Regions from separate parts of the Exiguobacterium sp. s194 genome, predicted to be linked through region 1. Evidence: riboswitches for the same ligand, from Rfam matches in the RefSeq annotation. Region 1 holds a riboswitch; each other region holds the start of a gene.
What was found. Region 1 has a riboswitch for thiamine pyrophosphate ahead of KNP85_RS07650 (YkoF family thiamine/hydroxymethylpyrimidine-binding protein). Riboswitches for the same ligand answer to the same signal wherever they lie in the genome.
Positions count from the first base shown of each region.

Region 1 (7,598 bases):
CAGCTGACGGAAGCGTGCGTCTCTTGGGGATACAGCGCCTTCCACGCTAGACAAATCTGGGACTCGCTCTATATCGACCGAGTCAAGCACATCGAGGACATCTCGGTACGGGCCGAGGTACGTGAGGCGCTCGCCGCCGAATACGTCATCTCGACGCAAGACCTGTTCGTCAAACAAGAAGCGGGCGACGGGACGGTCAAATTTTTACTTAAACTGCATGACGGACACTATATCGAGACGGTGCTCATGCGTCACAAATACGGACGTTCGGTCTGTGTGACGACGCAAGTCGGCTGCAACATCGGCTGTAGCTTCTGTGCGAGCGGTCTCTTGAAGAAGACGCGCGATTTGACGGCCGGCGAAGTCGTCGAACAGATCATGACCGTGCAACATTATTTGGACGAGGTCGGGGAAGGTGCCCGCGTCAGTCATATCGTCGTCATGGGAATCGGGGAACCGTTCGATAACTTCGATAACTTGGTCGATTTCCTCCGTGTCGTCAAAGACGAACGCGGACTCGCCATCGCACCGCGTAAAATCAACGTGTCGACGAGCGGTCTCGCCGACAAGATTTACAAATTCGCGGACCTCGATCTTCGCATCAATTTGGCGCTGTCACTCCACGCCCCGAACGATGCGTTGCGGACGCAAATCATGAAAATCAACCGGGCGTTCCCGCTCGACAAGCTCATGCCGGCCATCCGTTATTACGTCGAGAAGACGAACAAACGCATCACGTTCGAATATATTCTCTTATCGAAAGTGAACGATTTGCCGGAGCACGCCGAGGAACTCGCCGACTTGATTGACGATATTAAAGACAAGTCATACGTCAACTTGATTCCGTACAATCCGGTCAACGAGCATATTCAGTATGAGCGGAGCACGTCTGAGGACATCATGGCGTTTTATGACGTCTTGAAGAAGCGGGGCATCAATACCGGTGTCCGTCTCGAGCACGGGACTGATATCGATGCGGCCTGTGGCCAGTTGCGCAGCAAGCATATGAATGTCGAAGGCGCAAAATGACAGGGACTCCTTGAATCTCATGATTCAAGGAGTTTTTTTGTCTTCTGCCCTAGAAGGATGCCGGCCCGGTTCAATATTTTTCTTCCGAGCGGTTGCTATTTTGGGAAATGTTGAATAGAGATTGCCCCCTCAGGGAATAGTCACTTGAAATCAATGTAGAGAGTGGAGGCAATTCAATGGAGACAGTAAACGCTGCGTTATGGATTCGAGTTCGAAATACGCTTGGGGAAGGCCCGTGTTGGGATGCGGAACTGAAACGCTTCTATTGGGTCGATATCGAGGGACATACACTTTGGTGGTACGATGAGAAGGAAGATGAATTGTCGTCGTTCGATATGGGACAACAGATCGGGTTCGCGGTCCCGAAAGTGACGGACGGCGTCGTCGTCGGCTTGAAAGACGGGATTTATGAGTGGGACGAGACGTCAAAAGAGCTCGATAAAATCGTCGAACTCGACGACCCGGAAGGAAAGCTCCGCTTCAATGACGGGAAAGCCGACCCGTACGGACGCATCTTCGCCGGCACGCTCCATCTTGAAGACGAGGCGGAACAAGCGACACTATACCGCCTGAATCGCGACGGCACGACCGAGGTCATGTTGAGCGAGTTGACATTATCGAACGGACTGACATGGTCACCCGACCATTCGACGTTCTATCATATCGATACACCGACCGAGACGGTCCGTAAATACGCCTTTGACTTGAAGACGGGTACGCTCGGCGAAGGGGAGGCCATCATCGATTTCACCGTCGAGGAAGGATTCCCGGACGGCATGACGTCCGATGAGGAAGGGTTCTTATGGATTGCACACTTCGCCGGCGGCCGCGTCTCGCGCTGGAACCCGGAGACGGGTGAAAAAGTGCTCGAGGTGCTCGTGCCGGCCCCGAACGTCACATCGTGCTGTTTCGTCGGTGACGACTTGAACCAACTCGCCATCACGACGGCTCGTGAAGGAATGGATGACGAGGCACTCAAAGCCCATCCGGACGCGGGGTCGGTCTTTAAAATCGATACAGACGTGAAAGGGATGCCGCTCTATCGGTTTGGACGATAAGGAGGTAAAGAGATGGTGAAGCGATTGCTCGTTCGTGCAGGCATCGGTTTGGCACTCGCGGCAGTGGCCCGGGTCGGGATTCAAAAACTATTGGATTCGAACCAGGAAGACGACCACACGTATTTGAATCCGCGCTGGGATGAGGCCCCGAGTGTCGATGCCGATAAGGATGAGGATGAGGTCGGTCTGACGCAACTCGATTCGATTTATCGGGCCGAGTGGCAAGCGAACACGTATCCCCGCTCCGAGGCGGAACGCAAGGCGTTGGAAGAATAGGGAAAGGAACACGTCCGGGAACGGGCGTGTTTTTTCTTGACAAGACAAAGGTGACCCGTCATTATCTAAAGAGTAATGATTACGATTTAGGAGTGAAGATACATGAAACGAATTCCAATCACGGTGCTGTCCGGTTATTTAGGGAGCGGCAAGACGACGTTGATGAATCATCTGTTGAACAATCGGTCCGGCAAGAAATATGCGGTCATCGTCAACGACATGAGCGAGTTGAACATCGACGAACGATTGATCGAGCAGAACGGTTTCTCGCGGACGGACGAAAAATTGGTCGAGCTATCGAACGGCTGCATCTGTTGCACGCTCCGTGAGGACCTGCTCGAAGCGGTACAGGACATCACGAACGACCGTGAGCTCGACGGGATTATCATCGAGTCATCTGGCATCTCAGAACCGATTCCGGTCGCTCAAACGTTTACATACGCCGATGACGCCCTTGGCATCGACTTGACGAGCCGTGTCTATATCGATGCGATGGTGACGGTCGTCGATGCGTATCGGTTCTTGAAAGATTTCAACTCGGGCGAGTCGCTTCATGAACGGAAGCAGGCCATCGATGAGACGGACGTCCGCGAGGTCGTCGACCTGCTTGTCGACCAAATCGAGTTCGCGGACATCATCGTCTTGAACAAGGCGGACCGCGTGACCGAGACAGAACTCGGTGAGATGGCCGGGCTGTTGAAGGCGCTCAATCCAACCGCCAAACTGTTGACGTCAGTTTACGCGAACGTGGAGTTGACGGAGCTGTTGGACGTCAATCTTTTCGATTTCGAGCAGGCGATGCACGCCGCCGGCTGGATTCAAGAACTAGAGGCCGAGACACACACACCAGAGACGGAGGAATACGGCATCAGTTCGTTCGTCTATCGCCGCCGCCGTCCGTTTCATCCGGAGCGGCTCCACGCCTGGATCGAGGCGTTCCCGGATCAAGTCGTCCGCGCCAAAGGTTTCTTATGGATCGCCTCCCGGAACGACATCGCCTGCCTGTTCTCGCAAGCGGGGTACGCATCGACGCTCGAACACGCGGGACGTTGGCTCGCGACGCTGCCGGAGGAAGAGCGGAGTCTCATGTTCACGGCAGAACCTGAGCTCGCCGCCGACTACGTCGAGCCGTACGGGGACCGTCAGACGGAGCTCGTCTTGATCGGGCAGCGGATGGAGCGTGCGGTCATCGAGGCCGGACTCGACGCGTGTCTGTTGACGGATGAGGAGATGGCGCTCGATTGGACGACGTTGCAGGACACGCTTCCGGGGAACGGTATCGTGACTTTCACATAAACCGTTTACAAATTCGGAGCGGTCGTCTATACTTCTCGTTGCATAGATAACCGCATACATTGGACTACACTAGGGGTGCTTCGGCTGAGATGTGAGCATGGCTCCAATCCCTTATGACTCGATCCGGGTAATACCGGCGTGAGGAAGTGTGGCACTTTTTCTAATGGATTATTACATTGGACGAGTGGCCGCATTCTCATGGATGCGGCTTTTTTGTGTACATACAATAAGGGGGAATAGAACATGAACAACCAATGTGGTACGAGTCCGATCGTCGGATTCCGCTTTACGCTGAGCCCAATGACATCTGATTTTGTGAGTGTCATCAAAGGGGCATTGAAAGAGACGAACTTGCAAAACGTTTGGCGGCATACCGATGACGTCTCGACGGTCATCCGGGGACGCAGTGAGCATGTGTTCGACGTGGCCAAAGCCGTCTTGTCACATGCGTCGAAGAACGGGGAACATATGTCGATGAGCGGGACGTTCTCGGTCGGCTGCCCAGGCGACACGGCAGGAGACAACCTGCTCGACGTGACGACTGATCCTGTGAACGGTCCGGTATCGACCCAGTACGTCTCTTCCCAGTTCGCCCTCTATCCGCTCGGGGACGCGAAGTATATGGACATCATCTACGAAGAAATTGCCTTTGCGAAAGAGCGTGGCGTCTTCAATGACTCGATGCATTACGCCTCGGGCATTCACGGCGACATCGAACCGGTGTTTTCATTTTACGAGGCGACGTTCGACCGGGTCCGTGCGAAGACGAGCCACGTCGTCATGACGGTGACGTTCAGCGTGAACAGCCCGTCACACGAGGGACAACAGCATGCTTAAGTCGTGGAAGTTAAAAGAAATCGTCTTGTTGGCCATTTTATCGGTCGTGTTCGCTGTCGTCTATTTGGCGTTCGTCCATGTCGGGAATCTATGGGCTGGCTTGATTGGACCGATCGCGTACGAATGGATTTTTGGGATTTGGTTCATCGTCTCGATTATTGCGGCTTATATCATCCGCCGACCTGGCGCCGCATTCTTGTCCGAAGTGCTTGCGGCGACGATTGAGATGATGATTGGTAACGCGATTGGACCTCGTATTATTTTAGTCGGGATCATTCAAGGACTTGGTGCTGAAGCAGCGTTTGCGGTCACGAGCTACAAGCGATATGACCTTTGGGTGCTCATGCTGGCCGGATTTGGTGCAGCTGCGACTAGTTTCGCGTATACGTACGTCATGGGTGGACTCGCTGCCCTCAGTCCGACATACGTGGCGACGATGTTCGCGTTACGAGCGACGAGCGGGATGCTCATTGCCGGTCTGGGAGGTAAGATTTTAAGCGACTTGTTGCTTCGGACGGGTGCGCTCGAAGGGTATGCCATCGCGCGTCAGGGACGTGTGCATGGTTGAGGCAGAACAGCTGTCATTCCGCTATCCGGAAAAACAGCGCGAAGTATTGACGGATATCACGCTTCAATTAACGGCTGGGAGGACACTCATCACGGGGGCGAGCGGGTCGGGAAAATCGACATTGTTCTCTTTGTTGAATCGTCTGTATCCGGATAACTGCGATGGCATCGTGACAGGCAAATTACACTTGTTTGACCGCTCTTATGATACGTATGCAGCTGGTGAGGTGAATCGTCGTGTCGGAACGGTGTTTCAAGATCCTGACAGTCAGTTCGTCATGCAGACGGTCGAGGAGGAATTGATTTTCACACTCGAAAATTTTGCCGTGGCGAGGGACGAGATGATGGCGCGTGTGGCCAAGATTTTAGCGGAATTGCAGTTGACCGATTATCGTGACCGAGTCATTCATGACCTGTCAGGTGGTGAAAAGCAACAAATCGCTGTCGCCTGTGCTTTGATCGGGAAGCCGGAATGGCTACTGCTCGATGAGCCGCTCGCGCACCTTGATCCCGAGACATCAACCCGTTTCGTTCAGTGGCTCGACAACGTCGCACAGACGGTAAACGTTGTCGTCATCGAGCATCGACCCTTCCTATGGGGCGGGTTCTTCGACAGAGAAGTGGAACTCGTGAACGGACGCATCAACTATGACGGACCGTTCGTTGCCCGCCCGGATTATACGTTCTCTCCGGTTGAAGTGATACAAGGAAATACTATTTTATTTCACGTACCGCAATTGAAACGAAAAACATTCAACCTAGCAACGAGCAAGCTGACCGTCGCCGAGGGTGATCTCATTGCCGTACTTGGTCGAAACGGCAGTGGCAAATCGACTTGGCTCAAGAGCCTTGCCCGCGAACATCAAGAAGTGGGACTCGTCCCACAATCTCCGGCTCATCTATTTATCACGAGTGATGTGACACGTGAACTCGCATATGGCCATAATCGTCCGATTGGGGACATCATGAACCGGCTCGGGCTTGGACCGTTTCGTAACGACCACCCACTCTCGCTTAGTCACGGTCAAAAACGAAGGCTCGCCATCGGCGTGATGATGCTCTCGAATAAACGGCTCATCGCGTTCGATGAACCGACTGCTGGACAAGATGAGGTATCGCTTCGTGCGCTTTATGAATTGATGGTTGAACGAATCCGCGCCGGCCAGACGGTTCTGTTTGTGACACACGACCTTAGTTTCGCCCGAATCGCGAACACCTATTACTTGATGCATGAAGGTTACTTGAGTGGGCCATATGATGCATCGCTCTGGAATGAGACGGAGCTACTACAAGCTCACGGTTTATTGCTGGAGGAATCGTGATGACGTTTCAAGAGATGAATCCGACGATCAAATTTATGACCGTGACGTGTCTCATGTTCGGTCTTGCCTTTATGTACAATCCATGGACGCCGCTTGCGGTATTCATCGGAACGCTTATACTTCAAATTCTTTTTTCTAACGTGAACTGGAAGCGCTGGGGGCTATTCATGATTCCGTTTTTATTCACCGCGCTCGGGACATTGTGGACGACGCTCGTCTTTGGAAAAGAGACGAGCGGGGAGGTCATGTTCACGCTGTTCGGCAACGACGTCACCGACGAGAATGTGATACTAGCAGCGACGCTCTCCTTACGGGTATTAGCATTCACCGCGTTGTCACTCCTGTTCACACTGACGACGGATCCCAAACGGTTCGTCTACAGCTTGATGCAACAAGGGAAGTTGTCACCTAAAATCGCTTACAGTGTCTTCGTCGGCTTTCGTTTCTTTCCGATTTTGAAGCATGAACTGATGCAACTGTATGAAACGCATGCTTTGCGAGGCGTTCGTTTAGAGACACGACTCGATCACATTCGGCACGTTCCGAATTTAGTCATCCCGCTTCTGGCCGGATCGATCCGACAAGCGGAACGCATCGCGTTCTCGATGGAGGCACGCGGGTTCACGGGCGAACCACGAGCGACGTATGAAGTAGTCGCCATCACTCGGTACGACTTTCTGTTGGCGTCGCTCTTGATTGTATTGTTCGGAGTGAGCGTATGGATTGGCGTATAAACGAAACAAGACGACTCACTCGGAGTCGTCTTGTTTCGTTTCTTTCACGATTCTAAACTTCGGTTTGACCGATTCATTATTGAACGCCTCGAGCACAGTGTTCTCGTTGGCCATACGAATCTGTTGCGGCTCGCCTTTGGACGTCGTGCCGATACAGAACATATGGGCCTCGTGGTCGGCGAACAGCGTCTTATACGGGGTCGCATGGTGCATCAAGCGTCCTGGCGAGCCCCAGCCGACGATCACCATTCCGCCGGTCGCCTCGACCTCGTCGAGCGTTTCCTCCACGTAATGAAAGTTGACCTCGTCAAGCTGTGACTCGACGTAAGGCAGATTGTCATTGATGGCGAGTGTCGGGACGAGACTGATGACGCGCATCTCACGGATCGGTTGATCGAGATGGTTACGCATGAGCATATACGCCCGCTGCGTGGTCGTGCCAGACAAGAAGGCATCGCTCATCCGGGGTGAGTAGATGA
Region 1 is NZ_JACSLT010000005.1:116,881-124,478, forward strand. It holds gene rlmN (dual-specificity RNA methyltransferase RlmN) at 1-1,029, shown strand, start outside; gene KNP85_RS07635 (SMP-30/gluconolactonase/LRE family protein) at 1,206-2,087, shown strand; gene KNP85_RS07640 (hypothetical protein) at 2,100-2,363, shown strand; gene KNP85_RS07645 (GTP-binding protein) at 2,466-3,659, shown strand; TPP riboswitch at 3,721-3,821, shown strand; gene KNP85_RS07650 (YkoF family thiamine/hydroxymethylpyrimidine-binding protein) at 3,903-4,496, shown strand; gene KNP85_RS07655 (ECF transporter S component) at 4,489-5,064, shown strand; gene KNP85_RS07660 (ABC transporter ATP-binding protein) at 5,057-6,385, shown strand; gene KNP85_RS07665 (energy-coupling factor transporter transmembrane component T family protein) at 6,385-7,119, shown strand; gene KNP85_RS07670 (DUF1643 domain-containing protein) at 7,135-7,598, opposite strand, start outside.

Region 2 (7,598 bases), on a different contig from region 1:
AGCGACGAGTTCCCCGTAACGCTGTCCTTTCGTGATGACGTCACCTGGCGTCTCGACGTGAACGTGAACTTTGAGCAACTCTTCGTCTGCGACGACGAGGAGCGAGTCACCGAGTTCAGACAATTCATTGCGGAACGCGTCCTCGTTGAACGGCACGTCCTTCAATTTCTCGTCTTGGAACCGGACCATGATTTCCGTGCAATAGCCGAATTCGATGTCTTCCGTCGACATGAATCCTTGCGCGGCGTGGGCATGATGTTCAGCTTCAATGAGCGCATCCATGACCGGTGCATGTGGTTTCTCAAGTTCTTTGCCTTCGAGGCTCGCGAGGAACCCTTCATAAATGACGAGCAAGCCTTGGCCGCCTGAATCGACGACGCCGACTTCTTTTAAGACCGGCAATAAGTCCGGTGTCCGTTCGAGTGAAGCTTTCGCTTCGACAATCACGAGTTCCATGAACTCGTTGAAGTCGCTCGTCGACTCTGAAGCACGGAGCGCTTCGTCGGCCGCTTCACGAGCAACCGTCAAAATCGTTCCTTCAACCGGTTTCATAACCGCCTTGTATGCCGTATCGACGCCACGTTTCAACGCTTCGGCGAAATCGACTGTCGACACTTCTGTCTTGCCTTCGATTGCTTTACCGAAACCACGGAACAACTGGCTCAAAATAACGCCCGAGTTCCCACGTGCCCCCATCAAGAGACCGCGTGCAAACTTCGATGAGACGTCAGCGATATTCGCCGAGTTGAGTGCGGCCACTTCTTTCGCACCCGATGTCATCGTCAAATTCATGTTCGTCCCCGTGTCGCCGTCCGGCACCGGGAAGACGTTAAGCGAATCTACATAATCCGCATTCTGGCTCAAGTTGGCTGCACCGTTCGCGACCATGTTCGCGAACACCAATCCATCTAAACGTTTTAAACCCACACCAAATCCTCCTTCGTTCTCGTCAGTCATTCGTCAGACGAACGCCTTGTACGAATATGTTTACCGACGAAACGTTTAATCCTAAAGTTTCACCGAGCGTGTATTTTACACGGCTTTGCACGTTGTATGCGACTTCCGACACTTTCGTCCCGTAGCTTACAATGATGTGCATGTCGATATGTACGTCTTCTCCATCTTGACGTACGACCACGCCTCGGGCGTAGTTTTCACGTTTCAATAGTTCTGCGATCCCGTCTTTCAATTGAGCTTGAGACGCCATTCCCACAACGCCGAAACATTCCATCGCCGCACCGCCTGCGAGTGTCGCGACCACGTCGTTCGTGATGTCAATATTGCCATATGTTGTCTTCATTTCAATTGCCATATGGAGTAGCCTCCTTTATTCGGAATGATTCCTTCACTACATTCTACAATAAGTACCTAGTTATTAAAAGAACCTGCTCCATAAACTCGGTCAATTATAGCCGTAACCCTCATTCATTATTAAAATCCTTTCCAGTAATGTCAAGTTTTTTTCTTGTCATCCTATGATTTTCTAGTTGCATCGTGAAAAAACCCGTGCTAATATAAACGAGTGTCTATTAGGACGAACCCACATAAAAAAGGAGGGGAAACGCATGGCACGTAAATGCTACGTAACAGGTAAATCACCTAAATCAGGTAACAACCGTTCGCACGCACTCAACAAGACAAAACGCACTTGGGGTGTAAACGTACAAAAAGTTCGTATTCTCGTTGACGGTAAACCTAAACGAGTTTGGGTTTCAGCTCGCGCTCTTAAATCAGGTCTCGTTGAACGCGTATAATTTTTATACACGAACGAAATAAATCCCAGCGGCATTCGCCGATGGGATTTTTTTGTGTTCATTTTTTGACATACAGCACGAGCACCATGCCTTCGTGCACGATCAAATCCGCCGCTTCATCGTCCCATTCGTTCGAGATGGTGAGCGCCTCATGGCTGACGACATCGTGACGGTCGAGCGGATATTTGACGCCGCGGATGGTCACGTTCGCCTGCTTCCATGGGATGAGCGACAAATAGTGACCGTCTTGACGCGGGAGTTCATAGCGTCCCGACCCGACGAGTCGTACCGTCTGCCCTGCCGTGACGAGACGCATCTCCGGATACGCCTCGAGCAGACCGATATTGCTGAGCGTCATATCGAGCCGGCCGCCGAGCGCACCGTAGACAATCATCTCCGTCGCGCCATGCCCCCGTGCCGCCTCGAGAGCGATCTCGAGGTCGGTCACATCTTTCTCAGATGGATAGCGGACGGCGTCGATCGGCACTTCGCCCGTGAAGGAGTCGAAATCGCCGACGACGAGATCTGGGTTCAGCCCGTGGTTCAACAGTGTCTCGTACCCCCCATCGACGCCGATGATGTAATCGACGTCACGCGGGAGTCCCGAGATTGGTTCCGGGCTGGCCGCCACAATCAACACCCGCATTAGCGGACGTCCCGGGTCGCGAGCGTCGCGAAGCGCGGCGCCGAGACGAACAAGAGGACGAGGACGACGGCCGACACGAGGAAGGACGGGAGCATGTACGTCATGTTATAGGCGAACGAGTAGGCGACGACCGGACCTTCCGCGTATTCGGCGAAGAAGACGATCCCCGACAAGACGTGGGCGCCGTAACGAAGCAGTGAACCGAGGAGCGCGCCGAGCACCAAATAAACGACGAGCGTCTTTTTCGCCTCATCCTTGGCGGCTCGTTTCACTTGACCAGCAAACAGTCCCGCCATCCCGACGACACCGTAAGCGAACGTGTAGTCGAGCAGGAACTGGACAGGCGTGAAGATATAGGCCCCGAACAGCAGTTGCAGCGTTCCGACAAGTGCACCGGTCGCAAGTCCGCCTTTCAAACCGTGACGATACGCCATGACGAAAATCGGCAACATCGCCAAGCTGATTGACCCGCCTTGCGGCATCCGGAACGGGATGAGCAAATCAAAAATCAAACCGAGTGCGGCGAACAATGAGATTTCAATGAGCGCCTGTAATTTTAAACGTTGTTTCATCTATTTCCCTCCTTAAAATATGAGCGAACGACAAAAAGCAGCATGACGTAAACGCCATGCTGCTATCGAGTAGCAACGTGCATTTTCGCCACATCCCTACGTCCGTGTGAACGGAACAGGTTCAAAGGGTTAGCGTATGCCTCTCAGCCACAGAATGTGACACCCCTTGCGACAATATTTGTTGTTCTATGGACGATTATACACGAGATGCGTTGCGAATGCTATCGATTGCATCTTTATAGCTCGGCTCGTTATAGATGGCCGAGCCGGCCACGAGCACGTCAGCACCGGCATCGATACATAATTTCGCAGTCTCCGCGTTGACGCCGCCGTCAATCTCGATTTCAAAGTCGAGACGGCGCGCTTGGCGCATCTCGTTCAACGCCGCGATTTTCGGCACGACCGATTCGATGAACTTCTGACCCCCAAAGCCAGGGTTCACCGTCATGAGAAGTACCATGTCGACGTCACCGAGCACGTGTTCAATCAATGACAGCGGCGTATGCGGGTTGAGAACGACGCCACACTTGGCTCCGGCCGCCTTAATTTGTTGAAGCACGCGATGCAAATGGTTCGTCGCTTCGACGTGGACGGTGACGATGTCCGCTCCCGCCTTGATGAAGTCTTCGACGAAGCGCTCCGGTTGGTCGATCATCAAGTGGACGTCTAACACCATGTCCGACTTCTTCCGTAAGCTCGCGAGCACCGGGAGACCGATCGAGATGTTCGGGACGAATTGACCGTCCATGACGTCAAAATGGATATAATCCGCGCCGGCCTCTTGGACCGCCTTCACTTCTGCCTCTAGGTTGGCGAAGTCCGCCGCTAAAATCGAGGGTGCAATTTTAATCATGTCAGTACCTCCGTTGTCTATCGTTTAACTCTGCCATAAACGTAACATAATTCTCATAACGGGTGGAAGCGATTTCTCCCGCCTCGACGGCCGCTTTGACGGCACAACCCGGTTCGTTCAAATGGGCACAGCCTCGGAACTTACAGTCGTCGTGCCGCTCGACGAACTCAGGGAAGCACCAGCGCATCTCCTCGACTTCGAGTTCTTCTGGGAACTCGAGGCTTGAGAAACCAGGCGTGTCAGCGACGAGCCCGTCAGCGAGCGTGATGAGCGTGACGTGACGCGTCGTGTGCTTGCCTCGGCCGAGCGACTTCGAGATTTTCCCGGTCGCGAGTTCTAGTTCCGGCGCGACCGCGTTCAAGAGCGAACTCTTGCCGACTCCGGTCTGTCCGGCAAACACGCTCGTCTTCTCTTTAAACGACCCACGAATTTGTTCAATCCCCGACCCGGTCTCCGTCGACGTCTCGATGACCTCATAGCCGATTGACCGATATAAGGCCGCTGCCGCTTGAATCGTTTCGAGTTCCGACTCCGTCAACAAGTCCATTTTCGTTAAGACAATAATCGGATGGACTTGCTTCGATTCGATTAAGACGAGGAAACGGTCGAGCAGATGGAACGAGAATGCCGGTTCCTTGACCGAGAACAGCAAGAACGCTTGATCGATGTTAGCGATCGGCGGGCGGACGAGATGGTTCGACCGCTCATCGACGGCCAAGATATAGCCTGTGCCGTCCCCTTGGTCTTGAATATCGACATCGTCGCCGACGACCGGCGAGATGTTCCGGTTGCGGAAATTGCCGCGGGCGCGACAACGGATCTCTTGTTTCTCTTCCGTCATGACATCATAAAACCCGCCTTGTAATCGAATAATCGTACCTTTCATCCTATGACCTCCTTAGAAAAAGAGGCGACGCGCGCGCCACCTCTTCATTGTGAATCTTTTGCTTGTGCGTACGTCACCGTATCCGTCCGGACGACTTCCCCGTCGACTTCGATCGTCGCGGTTCCGACTTCGTCCGGTGCAATGACGAGCGTATACGAGTAAGTCGTCGTCTCCGTTATCTTATCACGCAACACTTCGACTTCGCCACGGGCGTCTACCGTCCGAATGACGACCTCGAGTGCCACAGGTTCTTCGCCTTCAGCAGGCGGATCGATTTCGACGTTGACTTCCCGTTCAATCGAGACGTCGGTCGGTTCGACCCCTTGCGACACGATGACGGTCAATTCCGTCCCCGGGTCGACGGCTGTTCCGGCCGTCGGTAACTGACGAATGATTTGGTTGGCGGGCACGCTCGTTGAATACTCGTCTCGTTTGACGATTTTCAAGCTATTCTGTTCGGCGTACGTCGTCGCTTCCTCAAACGTATACCCGGCTAAATTGGCGAGTTCGACTTTATTGCTACCGGTCGAGACGACGAGCGTCACCGTCTCTTCAGACGGGACGACCTCGTTGTCCGGAGCAATCGACTGGGAGATGACATCGCCGCTATCGACCGTCTCCGACGCCTCGGATTGAATTTCGATATCCGCAAAGTCGAGGTCTTTGAGCGTCCGCTCGGCCGCCGACTGAGACAATCCTTCGACGTCCGGCATCGCGACCGTCTCTTTCCCGGCCGACACGACAATCGTCACGGTCGTTCCGCGTTTCGGTTTCCGACCGGCTTGCGGTGTCTGCGAAATGACGTCGCCAGCGGCGATGTTATCGCTCGCCCGCTCTGTCGCTTCGACGACAAAACCGGCTGTTTCGAGTTCGGTCGTCGCTTCGTCGTTCGTCATCCCGACGACGTCTGGCACGACGGCACGGGACATCTCATCGGCGATGACATATGCCCCGATTCCGCCGCCAATCAACAAGAAGAGGAGTAGGAGCCAAAGCCACCACTTCTTCTTCCGTTTCGGCTTCGGGTTCGCTGTCTCAGGTTCGCTCGGTGCGACCGGTTGTTCCGGTGTCTCTTTGACGTTCGGTTCGTCCGGGACGACCGGTGACATGACGAGCGTCTGATCGAATGCGTCCTGTTCCGTACTGAGGCGTTTCGGTTCGTTCGCACGTTCCGGGTCGAGCGCCGTCATGCAATCCTTCTTAAAGGCGGCGACCGATGTGTGACGGGCGCCCGGTGATTTCGCCAGCGCCTGCATGATGCAGTTCTCAAGCGCTTGCGGGATGTTCGGGTTCAAATCCATCGGTCGAATCGGGTCGTCTTGCAAATGTTGAAGTGCGACGGCGACTGGCGTCTCGCCGATGAACGGAACGCGTCCGGTCACGAGTTCATACAGGACGGCACCGAGTGAATAAATATCTGACTTCTCATCGGCGAACTTTCCGCGCGCCTGTTCTGGAGAAAAGTAATGGACCGAGCCGAGCACTGACATCGTATGGGTCAGCGTCGCGTTCGACATGGCCACCGCAATCCCAAAGTCCGTCACTTTGACGTTGCCGCTCTGATCGATCATCATGTTTTGCGGTTTGATGTCCCGATGAATGATTCGATTCGCATGGGCATGGTCGATGGCATCACAAATCTGTCCCATGATGCGAAGCGCCTCGTCGACAGATATGTACTCTTCTTGCAAATATTGTTTGAGCGTCATCCCATCGACGTGTTCCATGACGATGTAATAGATGTCACGCTCGTCTCCGACGTCGTAGATGGCGACGATATTCGGATGGTTCAGACTAGTCGCCGCGTGGGCTTCCCGTTCGAACCGGCGTATAAATTGTTCGTTATGCGAGAATTCAGATCGCAACACCTTGATGGCGACGGTTCGGTTTAAAATCTCATCGTGAGCCCGGTAGACATTTGCCATGCCGCCGCTGCCGATTTGCTGTTCGATCCGATAACGATCGTTGATTCGTTCTCCACTTCGCATCGGATTCATCCTCTCTTTCTATCTGTGAACTGGACGAGGGCAACGGTGATGTTGTCACTCCCACCCAAACGGTTGGCTTGATCGATCAATTGATCCGCCTTGACGTCCGCCGAGACGGGACGTTTCAAGACTTGCTTGATTTCCTCATCAGTCAAATGAGTCGTCAAGCCGTCCGTACAGATTAAAATCGTGTCAAACTCGGGTTCGGCAAACACTTGCAGATCAGGTTCGACATGCTCATTCGAGCCGATTGAACGGGTGATAATGTTACGTTTCGGATGGACGCGCATCTCTTCCTCGGTCAATTCGCCGAGTTGTTTCAACACGTTCACGTAGGAATGATCTTCCGTCAATTGCTGCAGCTTATCATCTCTCAAGGCATATACACGACTATCCCCGACGTGGACGATGACGATCGTCTCGTCGTGCCAACAGACACCGGCAATCGTCGTCCCCATCATGAGGAGGTTGGCTTGTTTCGAGAAATCGAGCACTTGATCATTGGCCAGTTCCACGTTTTGGCGGAACCAATTCTCCATCTCCATCGGCGAGGCCGGAAGCGTCGAGAAGGCACGGCGAAACTGCTCGATGACGAGCTGACTCGCGACCTCCCCGGCTTCATGTCCCCCCATCCCGTCGGCCACGAGAGCAATTCCGGCATGTTCGTCCCCTAAAATCAAGACGGCATCCTCGTTCTGTGCTCTCACTTGGCCTCGGTCGGTTCGGTATGCTAATTCCATCTTCGTGATTACCTCGTTTCTTGTTCGCGCTCCTTCGCTCGAAGCTGCCCACAAGCCGCATCGATATCCGAACCTTGTTCGCGACGAATCGTCACGTTCACTTTTCGATCTTTGAGCACTTTTTCAAAGGCAAAAATTTGTTTACGTGGTGTGCGGACG
Region 2 is NZ_JACSLT010000001.1:274,918-282,515, forward strand. It holds gene KNP85_RS01415 (DAK2 domain-containing protein) at 1-927, opposite strand, end outside; gene KNP85_RS01420 (Asp23/Gls24 family envelope stress response protein) at 950-1,312, opposite strand; gene rpmB (50S ribosomal protein L28) at 1,566-1,754, shown strand; gene KNP85_RS01430 (thiamine diphosphokinase) at 1,813-2,400, opposite strand; gene thiT (energy-coupled thiamine transporter ThiT) at 2,400-2,972, opposite strand; TPP riboswitch at 3,049-3,149, opposite strand; gene rpe (ribulose-phosphate 3-epimerase) at 3,169-3,825, opposite strand; gene rsgA (ribosome small subunit-dependent GTPase A) at 3,827-4,711, opposite strand; gene pknB (Stk1 family PASTA domain-containing Ser/Thr kinase) at 4,756-6,699, opposite strand; gene KNP85_RS01455 (Stp1/IreP family PP2C-type Ser/Thr phosphatase) at 6,705-7,439, opposite strand; gene rlmN (dual-specificity RNA methyltransferase RlmN) at 7,448-7,598, opposite strand, start outside.
Region 2: another riboswitch for thiamine pyrophosphate. It lies ahead of thiT (energy-coupled thiamine transporter ThiT); the one in region 1 lies ahead of KNP85_RS07650 (YkoF family thiamine/hydroxymethylpyrimidine-binding protein).

Region 3 (7,598 bases), on a different contig from region 1:
CTGTTTCGGCGTAATGAACGACGGTCGGGACGGTAAAGACGATGAAGCCGATAAGAAAACCGGCGACCGCCAAACGGCGACCGAGACGTTTCGGTTCCGTGATGGGGTGTCGCTTCATATAGAGGAGGACAGCCGCGTAGACGAGCAAGTCCGTGAACAAGATGAAGTCGGGCGCTTGAATCAGTGTCAGAAAGCCGCCCCCGACGTCTCCCATCTGGCCGATATCAGACAGTAGGGCGGCCGACAGCAAGTTACCGAAATAGCGGTAGTACCAGACGTCCGAGATGAGGAGCGTGCTGTGCAGAAACAGCGACGCGAACAAAATCCAGCGGCGCGTCTGTTGTTTTATGAGTAGCGCCCAACTCGTCATCATCAAGATGGTCGCTAGATTGATGAACAAAAAGCGCAGGTCGAACGCGCTCGCCGTCAACAGACTGAATAGGAACAGCTTGGCGAGGGAGAGCGATAAGTAACTCCAATAATCGAGATATTTCATGAAAGGCCTCCAAACGTTACGGACAAAGTGTGTTCTCTGTCATGTACCTGTTCGAAGACGGCGAAAAACATGAGGGTGTGCGATTTTAGCAATAAAAAAAGCGAGGCAGCGCCTCACTTGATGACAAACGTGTCCCGGAGCTCGATAATCGTGCCTTCCGGGGCTTTTAATTTACTCAAATGACCATCGACGACGAAGTAGATGTTCCCGCCGTGCTTTGGTAGGAACGTTACACCGAGGTCCTCGAGGCGCCGCACTTCTGTTTCGAGGTCATCGACATAAAGCGCGAAGTGGACCGGGCCGGCCACGTGCTTTGAATAAGGCGACAACGTCTCGTCGACTTTTGCCGTTTGAAGCTCGATATAGAAATCGCCAAGTTTGAGCCAGCTGTTGTACGCGCGCGTATGAAAGTCAGGTGACTCTTGGACGAGTTCGAAGCCGAGCGCCTCATAAAATTGTTTGGACGCCTCATAGTCGGGTGTTTGAATACAGATGTGATGGATTTGTTTCATGATGTCACTCCTTTCTTTTAGTTTATCCAATCAACGTCCTGAACGGAACTTTTCTTCATACGAGACGTATAGGACACCGAGGAGGGAATGATGATGAAAATCCAATACGAATTGACAGAAGACGACTATATCCGGTTCAACTTGAGCCATATTAAACGTTCGAAAACAGGAAAGCGGATGATCCTCTTACAGCGAATCATCGGACCACTTATCTTTTTAGGCGCTGCTTTCGTGCTGGCGACGTGGCTCCAAGAGACGGACTGGTGGCTATATGGCATATACGGGGTCGCGAGTATTCTTTGGTTCCTGTATTATCCGAAATACTTTGAACGGCATGTCCGGAAGCAGACGCGGCGTCTCATCGACGAGCGCAGCAACGAAGGCATGATTGGCCCCCACACGATGGATTTGGAGGAGACTGGTCTGCGCGATTTAAATGAGTTCGGCGAGACGCGTGTGTCATGGGCAGGAATCAAGGAAGTCGTCGAGGAGGACGATTATGTGTATCTATACAACTCCTCGGTCAGCGCCTATATTTTGCCGAAGCGCGGACTGGACATGGAAGAGGTGCGCCGATGGCTGCCGATACGCTGACGATTCAACTTGTCGATGACACGAACCGGGAGGCTGTTGTCGCCTTGACCGTCGCTTCTGACCAAGCTCGCTTTATCGAAACAAACGCCGAATCGCTTCGCGAGATGGAAACCGATGTCAAATATGCGTGGCAGTGCTATGCGCTTTGTCGCGATGAGCATTCCGTCGGCTTCATGATGATTGGGGCCGAGAACAAGGTGGAGCGTTACATCTGGCTCGATCGATTTATGATCGATGTGACAGAGCAAGGGAAAGGCATCGGTTCAACATGTTTACAACTTACGATTCAGTGGATGAAAGAACGCTTCGATGTCGATGACCTCATCCTCAGTCTGCATCCGATGAACGAACCGGCGAAACGGTTCTATGCGAAGGGGAGATTTGTCGACAGTGGCCTGATTGATGAGGCGAACGGGGAAGAGATTTGGGTGTATCACGTCAAACAGGGACAGCCGTCATAAGTCGGCCGTCCCTGTTTTCGTCGTCGTTGAGCCTTGAACAGCACTGCCCGCTTTGAAAAAGAGAACGATCGCAGCCACTCCGAAAATCGAGATGAACACGTTTTGGAGCAGCACATCGACGAACATCGGCTCGCTGGAGAACGTGCCCGTCGCAATTTGAGCATTCCAGCGGGTGAACGTGGCGATGCGTTCAAGCGTGTACAAGAGACCGGACATGAACAGGCAAGCGGTGGCAGCCAGTAATAGCGTCAATCGATTCAAGAAATGACCTCCTAATATTTGATATCCTGATTTTACCATTTAATATCAGTGGGAGGGAAGTACTTATCGCTTCGCCGTGAGCGGTCGCAATTGCTTGACCCGAGCCAAGACGATCCAGCCGAGCACGGACCCAGTCACGCTCGAGGCAAGGAAGGCCGGGAAGAAGAACAGCGCCCCGAACTCGGTCCCCATCAACACCTTGGCGTACGGGACGGCGACGAGCGAAGCGATGAGGCCGGTCCCGATGACTTCACCAAATGCGGCGAAGGCTACGCGGTTCGTCCTCATATAAAAGATACCGGCGAGCAGTGCGCCAATCATGCCACCAGGGAACGCGAGGAGCGACCCAGTACCGGTCATGACACGGACGAGTCCGGTCACGAACGCGACGAGAACGGCCCCGATCGGTCCGACGGTGACGGCGGCGATGACGTTCACCATATGTTGAATCGGATAGGCACGGGCGACACCGGTCGGAATCGAGATGAACAGGGAACCGATGACGGCGATGGCGACGAGCATCGCCATCCAAGTGAGTTGTTGAATACGCATAGATAGTCTCCTTTCAAAATGAAAACGCCACTTCTCCAAGTGGAAAAGTGGCGTGGAAAGACAGACGAATCCCACACCACTTCCCTACGCTGGTATGAGCCAGATCAGGTTCGAAGGGTCCGGCGCATGCCGTCTCAGCCCGAAGGCTCCCCTAGTGGTCGTTTATTAACATGAGTATAGCATACCGTCATTTGACGCGGTCGAGCTTTCGTGGTCGGAACGTGACATAGATGATGCCGATGAATAGGCCGTACAACAAAAGGGAGAAGACGAGATTGATCAGCCACGGGAGTGTCCCCATGAACACGGCGACGGACGCGTTTTGAAACCAGACGAGCGAGAGCGACAGCCCGACAAAGCTGAGAACGAGCGTTGTCCAAAAGCCGACAGCTCGGCGCTTGAACAGACGCCAAACGAGCAGCCCGATGGTGAGACTGACGACGGCCGTCGCCCCTAAGTACATATACAAGATGGCATCGACCGGGTATGAGTAATATACAACGTCCATATCGTTTCCTCCTAGGAGATGATGAAAGAAAGGGTGAACAGGATGAGACAGGCAATCCCATGGCGTGACCGATCGTTTCGTGAACGGTTCGAACGATGGATTGAGGCAAACGTGCCGAATGCGAGGTGGCACGTGATCAAAGATACCGATTTGACGTACTTGCTTGTTGGCGCGCTCAATGAGGAACGTTACTACGCCAAAGCGGTGACCGATATCAGCCGCGGCGAGGCCGGATTGTCGGCGTTTCTTGCCGAGCGGTATCCTGATTTCGTGCCTGACGTCATCGCCATCGATTCAGCCCGGAACTGGTTGCTCATGCGAGACATCGGCGGAGACGCGTTACGTGAACGACCGGACGTGAGTCGATACGAAGCGGCGTTGCGTCAATACGCACAGCTGCAGCGACAGGAGATCGACCAGATCGAGACCTACTTGTCTTACGGCATCCCGGACCGCCGACCGGCCAAGTTGAAGGGCGAAATTCGCACGTATTTACCTGAGCTCTGCGCCGGGCTCGAGCAATACAAAGCCGAGGCCGTGCTCGCGCTTCAAGATGAATTGATTGCCATGTGCGATGAGCTGGCGACCGGGATGCCGATGAGTCTTGAGTACGGTGATTTGCACGGCGGCAACATCTTCTGGCGGGAACGGACGAATGATTTGTGTATCCTCGACTGGGGCGACGCGACCGTCACGCATCCGTTTTTCAGCGTGCGCGTGTTTTGGAACGCGCTGTACGACTTATTGCCGGAAGAAGACGAGGTTGCCTGGTATAAACAGATTCAAACGATGCGTACGGTTTACTTGGAAGCGTGGAGCGGCGTCGCACCCAAGGACGTACTTTGGCGTCATCTACTGATCGCCGAGGAGCTCGGTTGCGTCTATCGTGCCTTGTCGTGGCATGTGTATGTGACGAGATACCGGTACGATGTAGCTGAGTCGAGCGATAAGCCGGCGCAATGGCTCAACTTGTTACTCGAGTACCGGGACTTGAAACGAAGTGTCCGATAAGTCATTCATACTTCTGAAGTAAGGTTTCGTAATCCGTCTCGTTCCAAAACAGCGGGGCAATCGACTCCGGCCCTTTGAAGATTTCACCGTCTTGGTCGTAGACGATGGCGTAACCGCCCTCGACTTCAAAGACGATTAAATCGGCCTTCACTTCCTTGACCCCGTTCCCAGCGATGATGATATCTTCGAGCGGGTCGCGCGCCACTTGTACGCCCCATTCGTCGAGCTCGACGATGAGCGCGGACGTATAGGCGTGGCGGTTATAAAGCGCCTGGAACTCGTCTTGTGTCAAGACGACGTCCGTCGGCGGGGCACTCGTTCCGTATTTTCGTTTCTCAATCTCTTCGACGAATTGAAGGAACGACGCTTCTTGCCAAAACAGCGGCGCGACCGACTCGGGACCGTTGGCGATGTCTCCATTTTCACTCTCATAGACGGTAGCGTACGTGCCGTCGTCGAGTTTGAACGGATGGATATCGGCGTATGTATGATGGATGCCGTCGCCGGCGATGACGACGTGCTCGAACGTCTCGCGGAACGGGGTGATTCCATCGTTCTCGAGGGCCTTCAAGAGCGGCGGGACTTTTTCGTATTGGTCGAACACGTCCTTGAAGTCTTCGCGCGTCCATGTGGTGATTTCTTCGGGCGATGGCTCGTTTGTATCAGCCGGGACGATTGGTTTCTCGACTGGATCCGTGCATCCGGTAAGCAAGAACACACTGAATCCGAGCAAGCCTAGGCGTTTCATTAATCAAACCTCCTAAGAAAGTTACATTTTTTCCCTATTATCAATGAGCGTAGCACGTTTACGTCTTTGTGAGAACCTGGGTACTTTCTCGTTCAGGGGTGTCGCTGTAAGTAGCGGTCGAGTGCCTCGTGAAACCTTTGTTGCTGCTCGAACGGGATGTCGCGATCGGATGCGGGACCATAGCGAATCAGATGATAGAGTGAGGCGTCGATGTCCGTCAATTCGATGCGCTCGAACCAGTCGACGACCGTCTCATTCGTTCGAATCTTTAGCTCAGGGGCGAGCGAGGCGTTGAAGGTGATGAGCCAATCTCTCAGTTTGATATTTGTGAGCATGGGGAATCGCTGTGCCTCAATCGATGCGTCCGCGTTGAGAGACAGTGGCGCAAAGGCATTCTGTCTACTAGAAAACGTGAATCCTTTTCCCCGTCGACGACGCAGCCATCTACGCACGCCATAGACGGTCAACCCGATGGCGGCAAGGAAGGCGAACAATGTGCCGAGTCCGCCTGGGGCATCACCATTCCCGCTACCAAATTTGAATTTGAGCATGTCTTCCTTCACTTGCCGTTCTCCACCTTTTCCCTTCTCATCGGTAGAACCCAAATCAATACCACCTTTTTGCGGTGGGGCCTCTTCTGGCTTGCCCATTTCGATCACACTGATTGGAGCAGGTGTATGGATTGTTTGAAGCCAACTGAACGTCTCCTTGCTAATGAAGACGAATGTCACAACGAGACAAGCTGTCATAACAAGGAACCCTATAAATCGAGACGACCACTTCATCCTTTCCCTCCTTATCGGAATGTTCAGACTATTTATTGTCTATATTACCATAAACAGGTAAACTTCGAATAAGACATCTACCAACGGAGGGGAACGAAATGGGAATCGAAGCGGTCATCAAACAGTTGAATGAAGTATATTTGGGGAAAGGTGAAGTCGTCCGGCTCTGCTGCACGGCGCTTCTCGCCGAAGGGCACATCTTGCTCGAGGACGTACCTGGAACGGGGAAGACGTTGCTCGCCAAAGCGATCGCCGGCAGTTTGGACGGGTCATTCTCGCGCATCCAATTTACGGCCGATTTGCTCCCGTCCGACGTCATCGGGACCGACTACTTCAATATGCAGACGCAAGGCTTTGACCATCGGCAAGGTCCGATTTTCGCGAACATTGTCTTGATTGATGAAATCAACCGGTCTGTCCCACGCACCCAGTCGGCGCTGCTCGAAGCGATGGAGGAACGACAAGTCTCAATCGGCGGGAAGACGTATCCGATGCCGAAACCGTTCTTTGTCATCGCGACGCAGAACCCGATTGAATCGGCCGGGACGTTCCCGCTCCCAGACGCGCAACTCGACCGTTTCCTCATTTCGATTCCGGTCGGCTATCCGGACGCCGCCGAAGAGCGAGAACTGTTGTTGCAAGTGTTGACCGAGACCCGCAAACACATCGAGGCCGTGACGTCACTCGCCTCGCTGCAAGAAGCGCAGGCCGAGACGAGACAAGTCGCGATTCAGGACGATGTCCTCGACTATATGCTCGGTCTCGTCCATGCGACCCGGGCGCACGCGTCCGTCGAGGTCGGAGTCAGCCCACGCGGCGCGATCGCGTTGCTCCGCGCTTGTCAAAGCTATGCCTATTTGGCCGGCCGACTGTACGTCATCCCGGAAGACGTCAAAGCCGTGGCGCCGTACGTGCTCGCCCATCGCATCAGCTTGACGCTCGAAGGCGGCATCAAGTCGACCAAAGCGAACGTCGTCGCGCACATTCTGGACACGGTGCCCGTGCCGGTCGAGGGCTGACGGATGATCCTGTCCACGCACGCCTCGTTGCAGCGCCGGCTCCTCCCTGTATATCTCGTGAGCGGAGCCATACTCGTGTTCTTCCCGTACGTCTATGGGTTGGGCTATCTATGTTTCATTATAGCGAGTGCGATTTGGATGCTCGAGCGGACGCGGCAACAACTTGAGCGGCGCATCGATCTCCGGTTCACACAATACGAAGAATTGCTGTTTGTCGGAGATGAGAGTCGGCTCGTGTTGGTGGTTGATGGGGTGGACGAGTTGAATCGGCTCGGACTACCACTACGGGTTCGCTTGAAGGCGAGCTCAGGAATCAGCTTTCCGGCGCATGAGCGCCTTCCGAACGTGCTCGACTATGAGGTCGATGTCGGTCGAGCCCGGCACGAATTGGTCGTGCGCGCCGAGTATCGCGGTCCAGCCATGTTCGAGGAATGCGTCATCGCCGTCACGCTCCCGTTTCGCCTTGGGACGTATTTGTATGAACGACCGATCGATACAGAGTGGACCGTGCTTCCATCGCTCCTGTTGCATCCACCGATCGGGACGAAGCGGCTAGCGCTCGGGGACCGGCCGCACTTGGCGTCACCGCTTCGAAATCCGTTGCAACTGATCGGGTCGAAACCGTATGAAGGGGAACCGGTGAAGGAGATC
Region 3 is NZ_JACSLT010000009.1:119,249-126,846, reverse strand. It holds gene KNP85_RS12365 (LTA synthase family protein) at 1-496, opposite strand, end outside; gene KNP85_RS12360 (VOC family protein) at 610-1,008, opposite strand; gene KNP85_RS12355 (YcxB family protein) at 1,102-1,602, shown strand; gene KNP85_RS12350 (GNAT family N-acetyltransferase) at 1,584-2,063, shown strand; gene KNP85_RS12345 (hypothetical protein) at 2,058-2,324, opposite strand; gene thiW (energy coupling factor transporter S component ThiW) at 2,388-2,876, opposite strand; TPP riboswitch at 2,941-3,039, opposite strand; gene KNP85_RS12335 (hypothetical protein) at 3,064-3,384, opposite strand; gene KNP85_RS12330 (aminoglycoside phosphotransferase family protein) at 3,427-4,395, shown strand; gene KNP85_RS12325 (hypothetical protein) at 4,397-5,143, opposite strand; gene KNP85_RS12320 (hypothetical protein) at 5,236-5,928, opposite strand; gene KNP85_RS12315 (AAA family ATPase) at 6,027-6,947, shown strand; gene KNP85_RS12310 (DUF58 domain-containing protein) at 6,951-7,598, shown strand, end outside.
Region 3: another riboswitch for thiamine pyrophosphate. It lies ahead of thiW (energy coupling factor transporter S component ThiW); the one in region 1 lies ahead of KNP85_RS07650 (YkoF family thiamine/hydroxymethylpyrimidine-binding protein).

Region 4 (7,598 bases), on a different contig from region 1:
CACTGCCCCGGCGTCTTCTTTCGAATTCGTCGGGTAGACCGGACCGATGCCCACATAATCCGCATGCTCGATGGCCGCCGCTACTTCTTCGAGCGTGTGCACCGAGACACCAAGCCATTTGTCCGGGCCGATTCGCTCACGAACGCGTGCGGCCTCGGCATCATCCTGTCCGATATGAACGCCGTCGGCATCGATGCGCTCTGCTAGGTCGACGTCATCATTGATGATGAACGGAACATCGTATGAGCGGCAGAGTGTTTGCAACGCTCTCGCCATCGCTTCTTTTTTATCCCCATACAGTGCATGTTTACCTTTTTCGCGAAATTGAAAACATGTCACGCCACATTGAAGTGCCGTTTCCACCGTCTGGAGCATGTCTTCCGCGTTTGCGGTTCCGCAAATAAAATAAAGCCGCAACTGCTCAGCGATGGTTCGTTGTGATGGATTCAAGCGTCACACCTGCCTCTCCATGTGTCGCATACGCCCAGTGATTCGTCGGTCCATGTCCGGCACCGATATCGAGTCCATGCGTGATCGCGCTTTGAATGAATCGCTTGGCGGTCACCGTCGCCTCGAGGATAGAATGGCCTTTGGCCAGTTCCGCCGTGAGCGCTGCCGAGAACGTACAACCGGTGCCATGCGTGTCACTCGTCTGGATGCGCGGGGCCGACAGGAGGAACGCCTCTGACGCCGTCATGACCAAATCGTCCGCAGTTGCGCCATCGAGATGTCCCCCTTTTAAAATAACGGCACGGACACCGTACGCTAACATCCGTTCTGCTGCTTCGATGCTGTCTTCAAACGTCCGAATCGTCATCCCCGTCAACACTTCCGCTTCCGGCACGTTCGGCGTGACGACGGTCGCGAGCGGCAAGAGGGATGTCTTGAGCGCCTGGACCGACGAATCCTGAAGCAACGAGGCCCCGCCTTTTGCAATCATGACCGGGTCAACGACGAGCCGATTGAATGTGTGACGCCGCACCCCATCAGCGACCACCTCGATGCGCGCCGCATCGAACAACATCCCGGTCTTGCACGCCGCAATCGTAAAGTCTGAACCGATTGCATCGAGTTGTTGCGTCACGAGTTCCGGTGACACCGCCTCGACCCCATGCACCCCACGCGTGTTTTGGGCCGTGACGGCCGTCAAGACGCTCGTGCCGAACACACCGAGCTCCTGAAACGTCTTCAAATCAGCTTGAATGCCAGCGCCACCGCCCGAATCCGAACCGGCAATCGTCAACACTTGCTGCCGTATCATGACACCACCTCGATGCGGTCACTCGGCAACTCGACCGCCGTCATCTTGCCGAGCTCATTCAAGAAGTGAACGGGGAAGTCACCCGGCCCGTCGGCCAAAGCGGTAGCGAGTTCCCCGCACCGGGCATAACCGGCTAGCGCTGTCGCCGTGGCCGTAACCGCATCCCGTTCGACCGCAAGGAACGCACCGACGACCGCACTCAGTAAACAACCGGTCCCTGTCGTCCGGGCCATCGCGCCAGTGCCGCCTTTAATTTCAATCGTCACGTCCCCGTCACTGACGATATCCGTCTCTCCGGTCACGGCAACGACACAGTTGTAGCGCTTAGCCGCTTCACGCGCGATGTGATTCAAATCATCCCGCGTTTCCCCAGCGTCAACGCCGCGCGCCGCCGCGTCGAGACCAATCAATGTCGCGATTTCTCCGGCATTCCCACGGATGACCGTCACACGGACAGATTGCAGAATCGCCTGGGCGACGTCGCGCCGAAATGAGGTCGCCCCGACACCAACCGGATCGAAGACGATCGGACTACCTGCTTGATTCGCCGCCTGTCCGGCTCGAATCATCGTACGTTCCGTCATTGCATCGAGTGTACCGATATTGAGCACGAGCGCATCGCTTAAAGACGCCATCTCGGCCACTTCTTCGACCGCGGACGCCATGACCGGGGCCGCCCCGATGGCGAGCAACCCGTTCGCTGAAAAGTTGGCGACGACGATATTCGTGATGTTGTGGATGAGTGGCCGTTCGGCTCTGACTTTGTCCCATAAGTCGCGCTTCATCGTGTCACCCCCGCCGGTAAATCCCACGACTCGAGCGTCCACGCCATCTCCCAAAACGCATGCTCGTAATAACAACTCTTCAAGAACAGCTGTTGATACCGGACCCGTTCTTCCGCCGTCGCCTGCCCAGCGAGCACGTCGAGCCGTTCAATCTGTTCCTCGACGAGGTCGCGGAACCATTCCGACCCGTACGTCGCAATCCACGTCGCATAAATCGGGTGGTCGGGTGTCGTGTCTTTCATGCGTTCGCCAATCTCGTAATAAACCCAATAGCACGGCAAAATTGCTGCGAGCACGTCACCGAGCGTTGGACCGGCATGTTGCATATGGAGCGCATAGGCGTAAGCCGTCGGGGCCGGCTCAAACGTCGCCCACTCCGCCTCCGTCACGTTGAGCAAGGTGAAAAACTCACGATGCAGCGCATGCTCTGCTTCGATGGTATGGAGCGCGTGCGTCAAAAAGCGGCTCGCTACTTCCATGTTCGGGGCGAGTGTCGCGCCTTTCGCCTGTACTTTCGAGAACTGATTCAAATAATACGAGTCTTGCATGACGTAATGCCGAAACTTCGCCTCGTCGAGTTCACCCGTTCCGAGCTCGCGGACGAACGGATGGTCAAAGCTGGCTTGAAACAAGGCATCGGCCTCTTGTCGTAAATGTGCGGTGAATGTCATGTTTTCTCCTCCTTTGTAATCAAAAAAGACGCCGCCTTCCATAACGGAAGCGGCGTCGGATTTACACAAAGTGTACGAAAACAATCGGTTCGCCCACTTCCCTACGCTAGCGTGAACTAGATCAGGTTCAAAGGGTCTGGACCTCGTCCATCTCAGCCGCGTCACGCGACTCCCCTAGTGGTAAACATTATGAAATTCGGTCATCTACGACCACATCATATCAGTCTTTCTCCGTACTGAAAACCCTTTATCGTGAGAATCGCCGGTTCAACAACGTCCCCATTTGCGAGAACCGCTCGGTGCCGAGCTTGCGCCGGTTTGAGGCGGCGAACACGTAATAATCAACTTTGCCCATATAATAAATCAAACGCAGGCCGGCCAAGAAGAACGTGATCGTCGTGCTGACGGCAAAGCCGACACCGTACCAATCGATGCCGCGCGGCAAGAGCAGTAACGTGAACAACGCGTTCAACGTGAAGAACGAGATGTTGACGAACAACGCCCCGCGCCGGTCCTCGAAATAGAGCAACAACAACGTCAAGATGAGAATCATCGCATTCGCGAACGCCGCGAGCGTCGTCATCCGAAAGATTTGACCGATCTCATCCGGGACACCAATCCAACTGACGAACACGCCCGCCATTAGGATGGCGAACAGCGTCACCACGCCTTGGCTCCGTGCGAGTCGAATCAACTCATTTTTCAATACGGACGTCATCGTCTGTTTCGCCTTCTCGATTTGATGGAGTGCCCCACCGTAGTTGATCAATCCATAAAACGTACGGTAGCGCTCATAAAACCGGGTCTCGACAGCGACGACGAACAAGAGCTGCGTCGGGATAATCGTCAAGTAGGACCAAAAGATGGCCGTGTCATAATACGGGTTGAACAAGAACGAGTCCGCGATGATCACACGTCCTTCACCGAACCAGATGATGAAATTCGTGACCCAAATCCCGAGCACGTACAACACGCCGATGGCGAACAAGTCTGGATAGCGGTCGAAGTACTTGAAGTACGAGAACTCTTTCACCGCGTAACGGAGCGGGAACGTCCGGAGCATCGCGAAGAACAACCCGAACAACGTCACAATCATCCCGACCGTGAAACCGAGCAACAGCTCGAGACTCGACGGGTCGACCATGAGACGGCTAATCGCATAGACGCTCCCGACCGAGATAAGTCCGCCGAGCAGGAAGCTATAGGCCACCGCTTGATAATACTTGGCGGCACTTAAAAACAAGAACATGACCCAGATGACGTTAATCGTCATGAATAAAACGAACAACGTCAGTTTGTACAGAAAATCGAGCGGCGACAATAGCCAAAAGATACTATACAGCAAGCTTGCCGCGAGAATCGTCACTTTGAGCATCCCGGTGAACACCGGGAAAATCTCATGTGCCTTCTTCTCATAAAACAAGTCCGCCACGTATCGGGTGACGACGAGCTGTTGAAAACTGAACAAGATTTGCGAGAAGATGAACGCGTACGAGACCGAGATCATGAAGAGCGTCCGTTCGGCGAGCGACAACGTCGGCATTTGGAACGCCAACCATTGAATCGTACCGACGACCAAGATGACAATCAACCACGGTCCGGATGTGACGAGGCCGGAGAACGTGTACGCCTTCAGCCGGGACGAATAGTAGTCTTCTTGGAACAACTTCTGTAACTTAAACCCGATGCCCGCCATACTGTTCCCTCCTCGCTTCATAGATAGCCTTATAGCGGTCCACGACTTGTTGGAGACGATAATATTGGCGGACCCGCTCCCGTCCGTTCTTGCCGAACCGCATTCGTTCCTGCGGGTAATCCATCATCCATTCGACTTTGTCGGCGACCGCTTCCGGATGAACCGGTGGCACGATGAAACCGGCCGGACCAAACGGGTCATCCGCTCGTCCGTATAAAAGCTCGGAACAGGCGCCGACATCGGTGGCGACCCACGGAATCCCGGCGGCCATGCCTTCGAGAATCGCGAGCGGCTGCCCTTCCGAGATGCTCGTCAGGAGTAGTAGATCAAAGGTCGGCAAATACGTTTGGACGTCCACTTTCCCGGCCAGTTCGACATAATCGCTCAATCCGCTCTGTTCGATGAGCAGACGGCACTCTTCCGCATATTCTTCATCCTCGTCGAGTGGACCCATGATTGTCAGTTTGAACAGACGATGCCGCTCCTGCAAAATCTTGGCGGCGTAAATCATCGTCTTCAAGTCTTTGATGGGAACGAGGCGGACGATGGCACCGATTTGAAAGAGGTCGTGCTCCGGACGATCGACCGTCGCCTGGATTTGTCGGTCGGCAATCCCATTGGCGATAATTTTCGTCTTCTCGCTCGGGGCGCCGATCCATTCCTGATATTCGCGATTCCGCTCGAACAAGGTGATAATCTCATCGGCCGCGTTATACGCCTCGCGGGACAAGTGGTGGAAGAACCGAACCCATCTCGGCTTATACGGCGCCGGAATCCAATACGACTGTAAAATTTCTTCCTCGCGTTCACGGGAATAAATGCCATGCTCGGTCAAGATGAACGGGATCCCTTGCGTCTCTTTCATGTAGGAAGCGACTACCCCGGCATAACCTGTCGATACGGAATGGACGAGGTCGACTTTCGGGAGCGGCTGATGGAGCACCCGCAAAATCGGGGTGTACATGCTTTGCCACATCCAGAAATAGTCGATGAACGAGCCGCCGTTCATCTCTTCGGCGTAGGCGGCCTTCACGTTGCGCCAAAAGAACTCGCTCGCGAAAAACGCCTCGCTCGAAGGCACTTCTTTCCCGAGTAGTCGCAACGCTTGCCGGTTCGGGCTTCTTAACATGAGCCAATCCGACACGTTCTGTTCGTCGTCGGCACCCCACTTCAATCGTCCCCTCGCGCGTTCACCTACGTCGTTCAAATACAGATGGGTGATGCCGGAGACGTTCGGAGGGAGCGCGTATTTCATGTCTTCTGGCCGTTTCTCGGTCGGTTGAATCGAGATGATTTCAAACGACACCTCGGGCATCGCCTCGATTAACGTCTGCGTCCAGCTCGATACGCCTCCGCTCACGTACGGATAACTGCCCTCTAAGACAAGTCCGATTTTCATTGCGCTTCCCCCTTGATGTCGATCTCAGCGTTCGCCGATGTCAGTTTGACGAGATAGAGCGGTCGGTCGGCCTCCCACTGCTCGACCGTCCCGAAATCAAACTTTCCTGTCTCGAGTGACTGGCCCGGTTTCAGGCGAATCGTAAAATGAGACGGGTTGACGAGCCCTTCCCCGGCCAAATAGACCGTCGACTCATCGAACGTGACGTTCAAATCAGCTTGTTGGTAGGTGATCATCTTTTCGGTCGCGTAATGTTGCGTATACGCTTCGAGATGCGGATATTGGTCTCTCACGTCATGGACGATTTTTCGCAGGCTCGTGAACATCGTATCCCAGTCCCGTCCGAAGGCCCGGTCTGGATCGATGACATCATCCGGGTGAATGAAGTGTGAAAACACGCCGAAGTTGGCGATTGCATCGACCATCTGAAAAATCGAGCCGCGCTCTTCCCCGTAATCGCTCGTCACGCGCGGGAAATGATAGAGATTCGGGTGCGTCGCATCAAATTCGAACTCTTGCACGAAATCCCCGCTTTCCGGTTCTCCGGTGTAGAGCGAGGCGATTGTACGAAGTTCCGGCAACGCCTCGGCAATCGCATCGACCCCGGTCCGGTTGAGCGCGTTCGACGGTGGGACGTATGACTTGAGCGTCTCGGCCGGGAAATAGTTCGCAAATACGGATTCGGCCTGTAATAACGACCGTTTCATCTCGTCTTTATCTTTCCACGGGATATATCCATACGTCGGATCAATCGGTTCATCGGCCGTGACGAGCGACTGATGATTATAGCCATGCAGGCCGATTTCACCGCCGTGGGCAATCAGTTTTCGCCCGAAATACAACATCGGAAACTCGCCGCGCTTAATCAACTGCTCATCGACAAGTTCCATCTCTTCCTCATACGTCCCAATCATGGCACCTGTATAAATCACATCGTCGTCTTTCGCTAAATCGACCATGTCTTCCCACCAATCTTCGGCGAAGAAGTCTTTGACGGATTTATCAAGCGGGGTGGCAGAGACATCTTTCATCTTCCCATCCATGACCGGTGCCGGGAAATCATCAATGTACATGAGTTTGATGGCCGCTTGTGCCGTGACGAACGCCGGTGGCATCGTGCCGAGCGTCTGCACGAACAGCCCGCGAATCATCTTTTGGTTCGTGATGGTCGTGTTCCAGTATAGGACGTTCCCTTCGCCGACTCCGTATTCCCACAGGATTGGGAAACCTTCGGCTGACAACATGACGTTGGCGTCATCCGCGATCGCAAAGTCGACGACGCTATGAACGAACAGGTCGTCCGGCGGATTCAAGTCGACATAGCCCGGGAAAATCGTCTCCTCGAAATTCAAGCCGTATACGTCCGGCACATACTCACCAATTTCTTCAATCCCGGTCAACGCGTTCCACGCGGGGTCTTTGAACCGGTTCGCGAACACGAGGTTGCCGCCCTGTTCGACGTAACGCTTCATCGCGACGAACGGCCATCTCGATGAATCTTCTCCGGTAAAAATGATAATCGTATACGGAGAAGGCGCAATCGATCCGACGACACCAGGACTGACTTCACGCACGTCGAGCTTCGCGTACTGCAAGCCGTGACGCAGATTGTCCGCCGTCTCGACCGCCAAATCTCCTTCATCCCGGACGAGATAAATTTGAAGTTGATGTTCGCCCGCTTTCGCTGACGCATCACTCTTCAATTGATCGATATTCATCTGCTGCTCGGCGACGTTCGGCAGTAACGTGTGCAGCGAATGAATCCGTAAGTATTGAATCGCACCGA
Region 4 is NZ_JACSLT010000009.1:77,113-84,710, forward strand. It holds gene thiE (thiamine phosphate synthase) at 1-450, opposite strand, end outside; gene thiD (bifunctional hydroxymethylpyrimidine kinase/phosphomethylpyrimidine kinase) at 422-1,258, opposite strand; gene thiM (hydroxyethylthiazole kinase) at 1,258-2,046, opposite strand; gene tenA (thiaminase II) at 2,043-2,717, opposite strand; TPP riboswitch at 2,799-2,903, opposite strand; gene pelG (exopolysaccharide Pel transporter PelG) at 2,965-4,413, opposite strand; gene pelF (GT4 family glycosyltransferase PelF) at 4,394-5,812, opposite strand; gene KNP85_RS12070 (DUF2194 domain-containing protein) at 5,809-7,598, opposite strand, start outside.
Region 4: another riboswitch for thiamine pyrophosphate. It lies ahead of tenA (thiaminase II); the one in region 1 lies ahead of KNP85_RS07650 (YkoF family thiamine/hydroxymethylpyrimidine-binding protein).